Regions from separate parts of the Arthrobacter sp. NPDC057009 genome, predicted to be linked through region 3. Evidence: riboswitches for the same ligand, from Rfam matches in the RefSeq annotation. Region 3 holds a riboswitch; each other region holds the start of a gene.

Region 1 (4,271 bases), on a different contig from region 3:
AGGACCCGCGGGCCTGGACACCGCACTTCGACCGCCAGTTCACGGCCACCGCCGCGATGCTGGAAACGGTGGAGAGCGCCTTCGCTGACCTGCACGAACGCTACGAGGAGGTCCGCAGCTACTGGGACCTGGACGGAGAGGGCGCGGCCCAGCTCACCCCCAACCGCATCCGGGACGTGTGGCGCACCCTGCTCCCGCACGTAGACCGTAAAGTAGACGATGACTGGGGATGGGCGGCCGAACTCCTGGCGGCCCACGGACTCAAGCAGACCGTGCAGCTTGCCGGCCTGCTCAGCGCCAACCGGATCACCGAGGTCCGCAGGGCCCTGGATCACCGCTACTCCCCCGGCCCGGACCGCCTGCTGGATGACCTCCTGCTGTGGCAGTACGGCACCAAACACATCGACCTCACCGCTGAGGCGCCCGACGCCGTCCCCCACCCGCGGCGCGACAGCCTCCTGCGGCGGCTGAAGCAGATCGAGCGCTACCGCCAGACCAAGAAATAGAGTTACATGTTGCCCGAACAGCTCCAGTCCGTCCGGGCCACGCTCCGTTCCCCGCGGCGCCTCAAGACCGAGGCCCTCGCCGGACTGGTGGTGGCCCTTGCCCTCATTCCGGAAGCCATCGCGTTCTCCGTGATCGCCGGGGTGGACCCCCGGATCGGACTGTTCGCATCCTTCACCATGGCGGTCACCATCTCGTTCGTCGGCGGCCGGCCCGCCATGATCTCGGCCGCAACCGGCGCCGTCGCCCTGGTGATCGCACCGCTGATGCGCAGCCACGGGCTGGACCACCTGATCGCCGCGGTGATCCTGGCCGGGGTGTTCCAGATCCTGCTGGCCGTCCTGGGCGTCACCCGGCTCATGCGTTTCATTCCGCGTTCGGTGATGGTGGGCTTCGTGAACGCGCTGGCCATCCTCGTTTTCATGGCCCAGCTGCCGGAACTGATCGGCGTTCCCTGGCCCGTGTATCCGCTGGTGGCCGCGGGCCTGCTGATCGTCGTCGGCTTCCGCAGGATTACGACGGCGGTGCCGTCACCTTTGGTGGCCATCGTCCTCCTGACGGCCCTCGCCGTGGCGGCCGGGATCGATGTCCCCGCCGTCCAGGACAAGGGCCAGCTGCCGGAAAGCCTGCCCGCGCTGTTCATCCCGAACGTGCCGCTCACATGGGAAACCTTCCAGACCATCGCCCCCTACGCGCTGTCCATGGCACTCGTGGGACTGCTGGAATCGCTGATGACGGCCAAGCTCGTGGACGACATCACCGACACCCGCTCCAACAAGACCCGCGAATCCTGGGGCCAGGGCGTGGCCAACATCGTCACCGGATTCCTGGGCGGCATGGGCGGCTGCGCCGTGATCGGGCAGACGATGATCAACGTCAAGGGTTCCGGAGCCCGCAGCCGGGTGTCCACGTTCCTCGCCGGCGTCTTCCTGCTGGTGCTGGTGGTCGCCCTCGGCGACATCGTGGGGCTCATCCCGATGGCGGCGCTGGTGGCGGTGATGATCTTCGTTTCGGCCATCACCTTTGACTGGCATTCGGTGGCACCGGCGACGCTCAAGCGCATGCCCAAGTCGGAGACCGCCGTCATGCTCATCACCGTGGGCACGGTGGTGGTCACGCACAACCTGGCAATCGGCGTCGGCGTCGGCGTGCTGGCGGCGATGGCGATGTTCGCCCGCCGGGTGGCCCACTTTGCCACTGTGGAGCGGACGGAAATGGAGCTCAACGGCCGCACCGTGGCCACCTACACAGTGGACGGCGAACTCTTCTTCGCCTCCTCCAACGACCTCTACACGCAGTTCGACTACGCCCGCGACGCCGAGCCGGACATCGACGGCGTGGTGATCGACCTGCACGCCTCGCATCTGTGGGATGCCTCCACCATCGCCGTCCTGGATGCGGTCACGGAGAAATACCGCCGGCACGGGCGCGAGGTGGAACTGATCGGCCTTAACTCGGCCAGCATCCAAATGCGGGAACGACTCGCCGGAAAACTCAATGCTGGAGCGTGAGCTTCATCACGTTACGCGCCCTGAAATCCCTTATTTGACGCGGATCACCCGCGGATGAACGACACGGTGCCGTTACCTTAATGTGACATTGCGGGGAAGCCTCCCGTACGGTGGAAAACGTGCCTCCTTCACCGATGAGGCACTCCCGCGCTGATTGCCTAACTCTGCCGCAGCCCGAGGAACCAATCGAACACCCATGTCAGGCAGAGACGGGGAAACCACTTTTCGGCCCGCGCTTGAAGCTGGCCTTGGGGTGAAGCCGCGCAGTCCTGGCCATGCTCAGGACCGCGGCCGGGTGCTCCCATCCGAATCCGACAGCTCACCTCGCAGGCATCGGGAGAGGCTTCTTCATGTCGTTCCGCTTTAATTCTGGCCGCCGTGCTGCGGTCATCCTTGCCGCATCCGGACTCGCCTTCACCGGCACCGTCGCAGCCAACGCCGCGAACGTTCCGGCCCAGCAGGCACAGGCTCCCGCTGCCGCCCCCGCGGCCGCCAACCAGATCCAGGTTCCGCTGACCGCCGCCTCCAGCGTCAAGATTGACTTCGAGCGCCCCGCGGTCACCTCGGCCCCGGCTCCCGCGGCGGCACCCGTCGTCGTGAAGCCCGCGGTGAAGAAGGTTGCCGCACCTGCCGCTGCCGCGGCCCCCAAGGCTGCGCCGGCACCGGCTGCTGCCGCACCGAAGATCACCGTCAAGGCCGCCGCGCCGGCACCGAAGGCGCCCGCCAAGGCCCCCGTAAAGGCGGCCGCAGGCACCAATGCAGCCATCCTGGCCTCGGCCTACGCCCAGATCGGCATCACGCAGGACTGCACCGCCATGGTTGAGAAGGCCCTCGGCGCCGCCGGCATCCGTGTGGGTGACCTTGCGCCGATGCAGTTCCTGAACCACGGCAAGGTGGTCTCCACCCCGCAGCCCGGTGACATGGTGGTCCAGTCCGGCCACGTGGCCATCTATGCGGGTGGCGGCAAGGTCATCAGCGGCGGCATGAACGGCATCAACGCCACCATGGCCCACCCGCTGTCCTGGCTCACCGCCACCGGTCCCGTCACGTTCGTGCGCGCGGCCTAGCAGAGGCAAAAACCGCTGTGTTCCGCTGCCTTGGGGGCGGCGGAACACAGCTGTCCCCCCAAGGTGCTCCCACCTTTCTACAAGGATCGCGGGACACACTGGCTATGCCTGATGAAAGACCGCGGTCTCCGGCTGCGAGTCAAGGTCGCCGGGTCCGGATTGTCCCCCATGCATTCCGGATCCGGGGCCTGCCAGCCGCAGCGTGCTGCACCTCAGCCTCAGCGGTTCCGGTTCACCCCCGGACAGTACGGTTCCGCCCCTGGGACTTGGCTTCGTACAGGGCAACATCCGCGGCCGCGATGACTTCGTCGAGGTCCGCGGTTTTCGCGTTGTAGGTGGAGATACCGTAGCTGACGGTCGGCATCCGCAGCAGTTCCGGGATGTGCTGGCCTGCCAGCCTCCTGCTGATTTCCCCCGCAATGATCTCAGCACTCTTGGGTCCGGCACCGGGAAGCAGGAGGATGAACTCCTCACCGCCGTAGCGCCCGGCAAGGTCCGTGGACCGGACCGCTGCACTGCACGCCTCGGCAAAGGCCTGCAGCGCGAGGTCACCCGCCGCATGGCCGAAGGTGTCGTTCACCGCCTTGAAATGGTCAAGGTCCGCCAGGATCAGCGAGCCCCCGCCATTGGCCGCTTTGCTTCGCGCCAGCTCCTCGGCCGCCGCCTCCAGGAAGGCGCCGCGGTTAAGGAGGCCTGTCAGGCCGTCCTGCGTGGCAACGGTCCGCAGCGCCCGCGTCTGCTGCTCGGTGCTGAGCCCCGCCATGCTGAACGAAACCACCACCAACAGCACCATAGTCACCATGGTGGTCACCGCGGACCCGAAGAACGTGACGAAGACGGCGCCGTCCTGCCCGTTGATCAGGAAAGCAAGCAGCCGGCAGAAGTAGAAGACCGCCACACCGCCCGCCGCGATGGCCATGGGGATCCTGACCCGGGAATAGCCCGGTTCCAGCCGCCACAGTTCATGCGAAGCCAGGCCGATGAGCGCCGCCATGGACCCCAGGAACACCGCTCCCCCAGCCCAGACGTTGGAGCCGGGGTTGTCGACGGCGGCAGCAACCCCGGCGAGGAGCGGCAGGGCCGCGGACAGCCACGGGCTGGGTTTGAGGTTCCGGAGGGAGCGCGCACCTGCCCAAACGCACGCCGCACCGGAAACCAGCATGACGTTGCCCACGGGGTTGGCCCAGAC
Region 2 (4,271 bases), on a different contig from region 3:
GGCGCCGAACCGGACCAGCTGGCCGAACAGGCTCCCACCGGGGCTCTGTTCCTGGCTACGGGAAGCTGCCGGGAAGGGGCCGCGGGCCAGGGCTGCGCGGAGTTCGCCGACGGGGATGCGGCCGGTGACCATGTCCTTGCTGAGCCGGGCCATGCCGCGGACATCGGCGAGCGCCGTCTGGACGATGTCCACGCTGGAGTTGGGGTCGTCGGTCCAGTCCACCGGCACTTCATGGACGCGGAGGCCGCACCGTTCGGCGAGGACCAGGAGTTCGGTGTCGAAGAACCAGGCAGTGTCCACGGTGTGCGGGAGGATCTGCTGGGCGATGTCGGCGCGGATGGCCTTGAAACCGCACTGCGCATCGCTGAAGCGGGCACCCATCAGCGACTGGAGCAGGAAGTTGTAGCTGCGTGAGATAAATTCGCGTTTCGGCCCGCGGACCACCCGGGAGTTGCGGGTCAGTCGCGTGCCGATGGCCAGGTCCGAGTGGCCGGAGATCAGCGGTGCCAGGAGGGGGCCCAGCGCGGCAAGGTCGGTGGAGAGATCCACGTCCATGTAGGCCAGGACAGGTGACGGCGACGCGAGCCAGACTCTTCGCAGCGCGTTGCCGCGGCCCTTCTCCTCAAGGTGCACCACGTTGACCTCACGGAGTTCCCGGGCCACCCGCTCGGCAGTCTTGAGCGTTCCGTCGGTGCTCGCGTTGTCCGCAACCGTGATGCGGAAGGAGTGCGGGAACGCGCCGCTCAGATAAGCGTGCAGCCGGCGCAGGCATTCCTCCAGGTCGCGTTCCTCGTTGTAGACCGGTATGGTCACGTCCAGGACCGGTGCCGCGCTGGAGGTGTCGATGGGCTGCCGCCGCGGGTGGGGCTGGGTTCCGTAGGCCTGGTCGGTGATGGTCATGCATCAACAGTGGAGGCCGCTGTTATGAGGGCTTTAGGGCGAAGCTGTGCAGGGGCTGTGGAAGAGTTCCTGCACGATTCTCTGCACGAGGGCGGCCGCAGTTCTGCACCGCTTTGCCGGCCGCGGGGGAGCCGAAGACAGCGCAAAAGGGCCCCGGATCCTGGCGGATCCGGGGCCCTGGGCAACCATGCCGGTCACCCTAAAGCGGTGCAGAATTGTTCGCCGTCAGCCGGGCTGGCCGCGGGAACCGGTCAGTACCAGTTGTTGGCGAGGTGGAAGTTCAGCGCACCGCACGGGGAGCCGTAGCGCTCCTTGATGTAGCCAAGTCCCCAGTTGATCTGGGTGCGGTAGTTGGTGCGGTAGTCCGCGCCGGAGCTCGCCATCTTCTCGGCAGGCAGCGACTGCACGATGCCATAGGCGCCGCTGCTGGGGTTGGTGGCCGTGGTGCGCCATTCCGATTCCTTGGTCCAGAGCCGCTTCAGGCACTGCATCTGGTCCGCGGACCAGCCGTAGGAGCCGAGCTTGCTGGCGGCGTAGGCCTGCGCACCGGCGGGATCATTCACGGGAGCAGGGGCAGCAGCCTTGGCCTTCGCCTTGGCGGCAGCAGCCTTGGCAGCGGCGGCCTTTGCCTGGGCAGCAGCAGCCTGGGCAGCAGCAGCCTTGGCGGCAGCGGCATTCCTGGCAGCGGCAGCCTTGGCGGCGGCCGTTTTGGCGGCAGCGGCCTTCGCCGCGGCAGTCTTAGCAGCGGCAGTCTTAGCAGCGGCAGCCTTGGCGGCTGCAGCCTTAGCGGCGGCAGCCTTCGTAGCCTCGGTGGCCTTGGGGGCGGACTGCGGCGTGACGGACGCCGCGGACGGGGCCGGCAGGGCGGAGATGAGCGTCTTGTCGAAGCTCAGCGTCTGGCCGGCGTCGGCGGTGGCAGACGTCCCGGCGGCGGTGGGCGTTACCTGGTCAGCCGCCTGCCCTGCGGCGCCGACGCCCACGAGCACGGCGGCGGCAGTGGTCAGGACGGCAGCCCGGCGCCCGAAAGACGGAAGGCTTGCGGCGAAGCGGCCGAAGGCAGTGGTGGGACGGGCCGGTTCTGCACGGTGCCGGGAAACGCCGGTTCGTGACGTCGTGTGGCCAGACTCGTGCGAGGCGCGTTCAGGGCGCGCCTGATCCTTAAATTCAGACATGGTGGATTGCCTCTCAACACCTGCGGAGTTAGCTGTCGGGTTCGGATGAGGTCATCCGGCCGCACGGAAACTACACGTGTCGGCTTCACCCCAAGGGCTGATGCGGAAAGCCCGGGACTCTGGTTCCCCCGCCTCTGCCTGAAATAGCGGAATCCGGGAAGCGGCAGAGCTGGGCGTCAATCCGGACATGCGGCTCAAGTGGCGGCCGCACTCTATCGACCGTACAGGAGCCTTTTGATTAAGTCACATTTAGATAACGGACATCACGACGCCGGCGCGGCGCCTTGCGCGGGCAGTCGGACAGCGAATTCGGTCCGCCCTGGCCGGGATGTCACCTCCACCGTTCCGCCGTGTGCCTCGACGATGGACTGCACGATGGACAGGCCCAGGCCGCTGGTTCCCTCGGCCGAGGCCACGCCCGCTTCACCCTGCAGGACATCCGGTTTTCCCTGTGAATCCGGGGCATGCAGGGGTGCTCCCGCGCTGGCGGCGCCGGCGCCGGAACGGCTCGCCGTCGCCGATGCCGGAGCCAGGACCGGCTGCCCCGGCGTCGCACGTGATGCGTCTGCGCGGGCGAAGCGCGCGAAGACCCGGTCCACGAATTCCGGCGGGATGCCGGCGCCGTCATCCGTGACTGAAATCACAGCAGAGCCGTCGGCTGACCGCATCACGCCGGTGGTCACCGTGGTGCCGGGCGGGGTGTGCTTGCGTGCGTTGGAGAGCAGGTTGACCAGCACCTGGTGGAGCTGTGAGGCGTCGCCCCGGACCGATATGGGTTCCTCCGGAAGTTCGAGATGCCACGCCCGGTCCGGTGCCATGACTTTTTCGTCGCTGACGGTCTCAATCACGAGCTGCGTGAGGTCAACGTCCCCGAGTTTGAGCGGCTGGCCTTCATCGAGGCGGGCCAGCAGCAGGAGGTCCTCCACCAGGGCGGTCATGCGTTCCGACTGGCTCTGCACGCGGGCAAGCGAACGCTGGCCGTCCGGGGTGAAGTTTTCCGTCATGCGCATCAGCTCCGTGTAGCCGCGGATGGCCGTGAGCGGTGTGCGGAGCTCGTGGGAGGCGTCCGCCACGAACTGCCGCACCTTCATCTCGCTTTCCTGCCGCGCCTCCAGCGCGCTGGAGACGTTGTCCAGCATCAGGTTCAGGGCATGCCCCACGCTGCCCACTTCGGTTCCGGGATGGGCGTTCGACGGCGGCACGCGGACAGCGAGTGCCACCTCACCGGCGTCCAGCGGCAGGCGGGACACCTGGGTGGCCACCTCGGAGAGCTGCTCCAGCGGCTTCATGGTGCGCCGGATGAGCACCGTTCCGGCCAGGCCGATCAGCACGAGGCCGCCCAGCGACACGATGGTGATGGTCCAGACCAGCGACGTCAGCGTGTTCTGCTTGTCTGCCAGCGGGAGTCCGGTCACCATGACGTCGCCGTAGGGAGTCTGGGCGGCCACCAGGCGATATGTGCCCGAGGACAGAGTGCGTTCGACCGGCACGCCGTCGCGGCGGAGATTCAGAAGGGTCTGGTTGTCTGCAGCGGACAGCGACGCTCGGGTGGAATCTGTGGCGATGAATCCGCTGCCGCTGACGGTGCCGTTGGCGATCCTGGCGGTGAGCGTTCCGATCCGCTGGCCCCGCGCGTCCAACGGGTCAGGACGTGTACCCGGGTTGCCCAGCGGTGGCCGGCCAAATTCACTGGACCGCCGCGCGGCGTCCGTGAGCTGCTTGTCCAGCTGCTGAGTCAGGAAGGAGTCCATCGAGGCGTAGCTGAACAGGCCGACCGCACCGCAAATCGCCACCAGGAGCGCCATGGCCACCAGGACCAGACGGGTACGCAAATGCCAGGTGCCTGGTTTCAGCCAGCTTCGGCGCTGGGTGCGGGAGGCCCCGGAAAGGTTTGCCACAGCCTACTCTGCCGGCTTGATGACGTAGCCCGCACCGCGGACCGTGTGGATCATGGGCGGATGCACGGCATCAACCTTCTTGCGCAGGTAGGAGATGTACAGTTCCACGATGTTGGCCTGGCCGCCGAAGTCGTAGTTCCATACCCGGTCAAGGATCTGCGCCTTGCTGACCACGCGCTTGGGGTTCTCCATGAGGTAGCGCAGCAGCTCAAACTGGGTGGCTGTCAGTTGCAGCTCGTCGCCGGCGCGGGTGACTTCGCGGGTGTCGAGGTTCAGGACGAGGTCGCCCACCACGAGTTCA
Region 3 (4,271 bases):
TGGCGATGCTGGAAGCTGCGGAGATGGCGGCCGGGGCAGCGGACTGGACTTCCAGCGTGGACGCTGCGGCGGATTCGCGCTGGACGTTGGTCTCAGCAGCGTTGGCGGCGATGCCGCTGGTCAGGACAAGACCGGAAGCAGCAGCGATAACTGCGGCCTGGCGGCCCATGCCACCGGCGTTGTCGCCGACGGCCTTGGCAATGACAGCCAGCGAGTTGGTCTTGGTGACCTCGGCGCGGTGCCGTGCAATGGTCGCACGTGTAGTCATTAAGTTTCTCTCTTTCGTGTTCCACGGACCGCGGTAGCAGGCCGTGGGTTATCGACGCGCCGGCATCTTGGGGGTAAGCCGGCCCGTCTCGAATCGGATTTTTAGCGAAGGGTGAAGAAAGCGGACGTGCCCGTTGCGGACACCGCGTGCAGGAGCGTGCCCTGCGAGGGGTTCAGCGCGCTGATCATCATGCCGTTGCCGACGTAGATGCCCACGTGGGCGCCGCCGTTCTGCATGACCAGGTCGCCGGGAGCAGGCGTCGAGGTGGGCTTCATGGCGTTCCACGCATTGACGCGGGGAATGCTGATGCCTGCCTGCGCGTAAACCCACTGAGTGAAGCCGGAGCAGTCCCAGCCGCCGGGGGTGGTGCCGCCCCAGACGTAGGGGCTGCCGATGCCGGTGTACGCGATTGCAGCCAGCCCGGACGCCGCGGCGGAAGCCGCACCATCGGTGGACTTTGCAGTGACTGCCTGGGCCGCGTCGGCGCTCTCATCGGTGGCGTCGCCTGCATCGGCCGCCTGGCCCTCATCGCTCGACTGCGGAGCAATGATCTCGGCGACCGGGGCTGCCACCGTGGTGACGGCAGGACGCTCGAAGGAGATGGTGGCGGTGGGCGCGGCGGTCACAGCAAGCTGCGTGGCCTGGGATCCGGTCTCCGAGGAGGCGGAAACACCGATGCTGGCGTCGGCTGCGTTGGCCGGCATGCCAACGCTCAGGATGAGTCCTGAAGCAGCTGCGATCACAGCTGCCTGGCGACCTACTGTGCCGGCATTGGCGCTAACCGCCTTGGACACGGAGTCCAATGGGTTCATACGAACCGTCTGCGCGCGATGGCGCGCGGCATTGTGGCGTGAAGACACGAAGGTAGCCTCTCCCAATGCCTACGAGGTGAGCTGTCGGATTCGGATGGGAGTCACCCGGCCGCGCTGCTTCCTGGGAAGCTTTGCGACTTAACCCCAAGGCCTTCTTGCGAAGACCAAAATTGGTTCCCCCGCCCCTGCCAGACGATGTAATGCGAACGGACCTTGAGCGGTGGCAGAGTTAGGCAATCCACTCAAGAGCGTCAACTTCGGCGAAGTTGACGCGGTTTAGACGGTACAGCAGTTCAGAGCGAAAGTCACATTCAGGTCACGGCGTGTCACAGGAATGAGAGTTCTCACTCAGCTTGGCTCAGAGCCAGCCGGCGGGATCAACGACGTCACCGTTGACCATCACCTCGAAGTGGAGGTGGCAGCCGGTGGAAGCGCCGGTGGTCCCGCTAAGGGCCACCACTTCGCCCCGGGTGACCTTCTGGCCAACCTGGACGCTGGAGGACGACAGGTGGTTGTACGTGGTTTCCAGGCCGTTGCCGTGGTCAATGACCACCCGGTTGCCGCCGCCATACGGATGCCACCCGGCGAAGGTAACCTTGCCGCTGGCCGCGGCCAGCACGGACGTGCCGCACTGGGCGGCGAAGTCCTGGCCGCGGTGGAACTCGCCGGCGCCGCCGGTGATCGGGCTGACCCGGTAACCGAACGGCGAGGACTTGACCATCGTGGACAGCGGCGCGCCCAGGCTTCCCAGCGACGCCGAGCGGCTGATGCTGCTGGCCGACTGGGCGCTGAGGAGCTGCTTGAGCTTTCCGTCCGGGTCACCCGTGGTGGAGACGGAAGTGCGGCTGAAATCGATCTTTGCTGCCGCTTCTGCAGAAACCTTCGGCTGGGCCGCCGGTGCGGCTGCCGAAGCGGACGCCCCTGACTGCTGCCCGCCGGCAGCCAGGACAGGGCTCGTGGCAGGGACAGTAACCGTCAGCAGCAGGCCGGTGGCCGCGAGGGCTACGCCGGCTTTCTGCCCAACCCCACTGGCCGAGGCGAAATCCGTGACCTGCCGGAACGCACCCCGGCGCTTGCGGCGCGCTTCACGCTGGGCGTCCCGGGGACGGTCCGCGGCAATGGCCTCCGCAGGGCGCGGCTCCGGAGCGGGACCGGTCGCGCGGCGGCGGCCCCGGGCATTCTGCATGGACAAGTACTGCTTCCTCTCTGGATAGCCTGCGAAGTTAGCTGTCGGATTCGGGTCAGAGAGTGCGTAGACCCGGTCCGCCATAGCAAGCCAATCCGGCACAGGGGTATCCCGGGAGGATTCCTTCTGCGGATAAGACTTGCTGCTGCGGACTTCACCCCAAGGCTGTAGATACAGCCGGTTGTGGTTCCCCCGCCCCTGCCAGTGGGTGACTCGTGCTACTGATCTGCTGGCAGGGTTCGGCTCCAGATCAGGTAACGCTTTTGCATCGGCGTTGCCGTTTAACTATAGGGGATTAAAGGGCACAGTAATAATTCCGTTATATTCACTGTGCAAAAGTGGTAGGTCATCCTGCCTGCAGATGTCTGACAGGAAGCCTCTCAAGCCCCGTGCGCGAGGAAATCAGGCGACGTGAACGAACACGTGGGCGGCAACTTCCGGCGGCAGCTCAAGGGCACCTTCGAAGCCCGGCACGCGCACGGAGATGTACTCCCCCACTCGTTCAAGCGACACGGCTGCGCCGGGACGGATCCCGCCCTCATCCAGCTGAAGGAGCAGCTCCGGCTCCACCTGGATGGGTTCGGCCAGACGGCTGACGGTGACCTTGGAATTCGGGCCGTAGCCGGTCATGGCGTCCAGCAGATTCACCACACCGTCGGCGAACGGACGGGCCGGCTGTCCGCCCAGTGCCGCGAGGCCGGGAATCGGGTTCCCGTAGGGCGATTCGGTGGGGTGGTCGAGCATCTCGTAGATCCTGCGCTCCACCCGTTCACTCATGACGTGCTCCCAGCGACAGGCCTCGTCGTGGACGTACGCCCAGTCCAGGCCAATGACGTCGGCAAGGAGGCGCTCGGCGAGCCGGTGCTTCCGCATCACCTCGGTGGCGCGCTTGCGGCCCACCTCCGTCAGTTCAAGGTGCCGGTCGCCGGAGACGACGACGAGGCCGTCGCGCTCCATCCTCCCGATGGTCTGCGAAACGGTGGGGCCCGAGTGGCGGAGACGTTCGGCGATGCGTGCCCGAAGCGCCACGATGTTCTCTTCCTCCAGCTCCAGGATGGTGCGAAGGTACATCTCCGTGGTGTCGATCAGATCCGTCATTCAGCTCAGCTCCTCGAGCACAGTATTTGTGTCCGTCCCACCGTACCGCGGGCCCACCGCACCGGGAGCCGGCAAGCTGCAGCGGCGGTCGCTGTTTCCGACGGCGGCGCAGCACCGGCTGTTTGCCCGTACGTACTGCCAGCTTAGCCTATTTTGAATAGCTCCGAATAATTCGTGAAGCCTTGCCTGGCGGCGTCTCAGTGTCCGGACTATGACGGGTCCGTGTTCCCGCGGTATCCGCGCTTCGGGCAGAATAAGGAGGGTCTTCGTGGCGGTCACGGTTGCCTGCCGGCCATCGCCCCGCCCCAGCCGAACCGCACTTCCATGCCGAAAATTGGAGCCACTGTGAGCGACACCAGCATCACTATCCCCGCAAACCTCCTGCCCAAGGACGGACGGTTCGGCGCCGGCCCCTCCAAGGTCAGGCCGGAGCAGATCGAGGCGCTCTCCGCAGCCGCCACCACGCTCCTTGGCACGTCCCACCGCCAGGCGCCGGTGAAGAACCTCGTGGGCTCCGTCCGCGAAGGCCTCAGCACCTTCTTCCGTGCCCCCGAAGGCTACGAGGTGGTCCTCGGCGTCGGCGGCTCCACCGCTTTCTGGGACGTCGCCAGCTTCGGCCTGGTGGAGCAGAAGGCGCAGCACCTGTCCTTCGGCGAGTTCGGCTCCAAGTTTGCCGCGGCCACGAACAAGGCACCTTTCCTTGCGGAATCCACCATCATCAAGTCCGAGCCCGGCACATGCCCCGCACCCAAGGCGGAGGCCGGCGTCGACGTGTACGCCTGGCCGCAGAATGAGACCTCAACCGGCGTTGCCGCGCCCGTCCAGCGGGTGAACGGCGCTGATGAGGGCGCGCTGGTACTCGTGGACGCAACCTCCGCTGCCGGTGGACTGGACGTCGACGTGGCCC

What was found. A riboswitch is a leader RNA that binds a small molecule or an ion and turns the genes downstream of it on or off. The one in region 3 is predicted to bind cyclic di-AMP.
Region 1: another riboswitch for cyclic di-AMP. It lies ahead of ACFTR6_RS11375 (NlpC/P60 family protein); the one in region 3 lies ahead of ACFTR6_RS07010 (M23 family metallopeptidase).
Region 2: another riboswitch for cyclic di-AMP. It lies ahead of ACFTR6_RS13920 (hypothetical protein); the one in region 3 lies ahead of ACFTR6_RS07010 (M23 family metallopeptidase).

The regions. Positions count from the first base shown of each region.
Region 1 covers NZ_JBHUSB010000009.1:54,397-58,667, reverse strand. Annotated here, with positions in the region: gene ACFTR6_RS11385 (GTP pyrophosphokinase family protein) at 1-506, shown strand, start outside; gene ACFTR6_RS11380 (SulP family inorganic anion transporter) at 513-2,015, shown strand; cyclic di-AMP (ydaO/yuaA leader) riboswitch at 2,161-2,362, shown strand; gene ACFTR6_RS11375 (NlpC/P60 family protein) at 2,366-3,082, shown strand; gene ACFTR6_RS11370 (GGDEF domain-containing protein) at 3,315-4,271, opposite strand, start outside.
Region 2 covers NZ_JBHUSB010000012.1:68,091-72,361, reverse strand. Annotated here, with positions in the region: gene ACFTR6_RS13925 (glycosyltransferase) at 1-900, opposite strand, end outside; gene ACFTR6_RS13920 (hypothetical protein) at 1,152-2,072, opposite strand; cyclic di-AMP (ydaO/yuaA leader) riboswitch at 2,078-2,231, opposite strand; gene ACFTR6_RS13915 (ATP-binding protein) at 2,336-3,970, opposite strand; gene ACFTR6_RS13910 (response regulator transcription factor) at 3,974-4,271, opposite strand, start outside.
Region 3 covers NZ_JBHUSB010000005.1:46,471-50,741, reverse strand. Annotated here, with positions in the region: gene ACFTR6_RS07020 (NlpC/P60 family protein) at 1-268, opposite strand, end outside; gene ACFTR6_RS07015 (C40 family peptidase) at 370-1,080, opposite strand; cyclic di-AMP (ydaO/yuaA leader) riboswitch at 1,133-1,326, opposite strand; gene ACFTR6_RS07010 (M23 family metallopeptidase) at 1,439-2,266, opposite strand; cyclic di-AMP (ydaO/yuaA leader) riboswitch at 2,278-2,521, opposite strand; gene ACFTR6_RS07005 (metal-dependent transcriptional regulator) at 2,669-3,364, opposite strand; gene serC (phosphoserine transaminase) at 3,710-4,271, shown strand, end outside.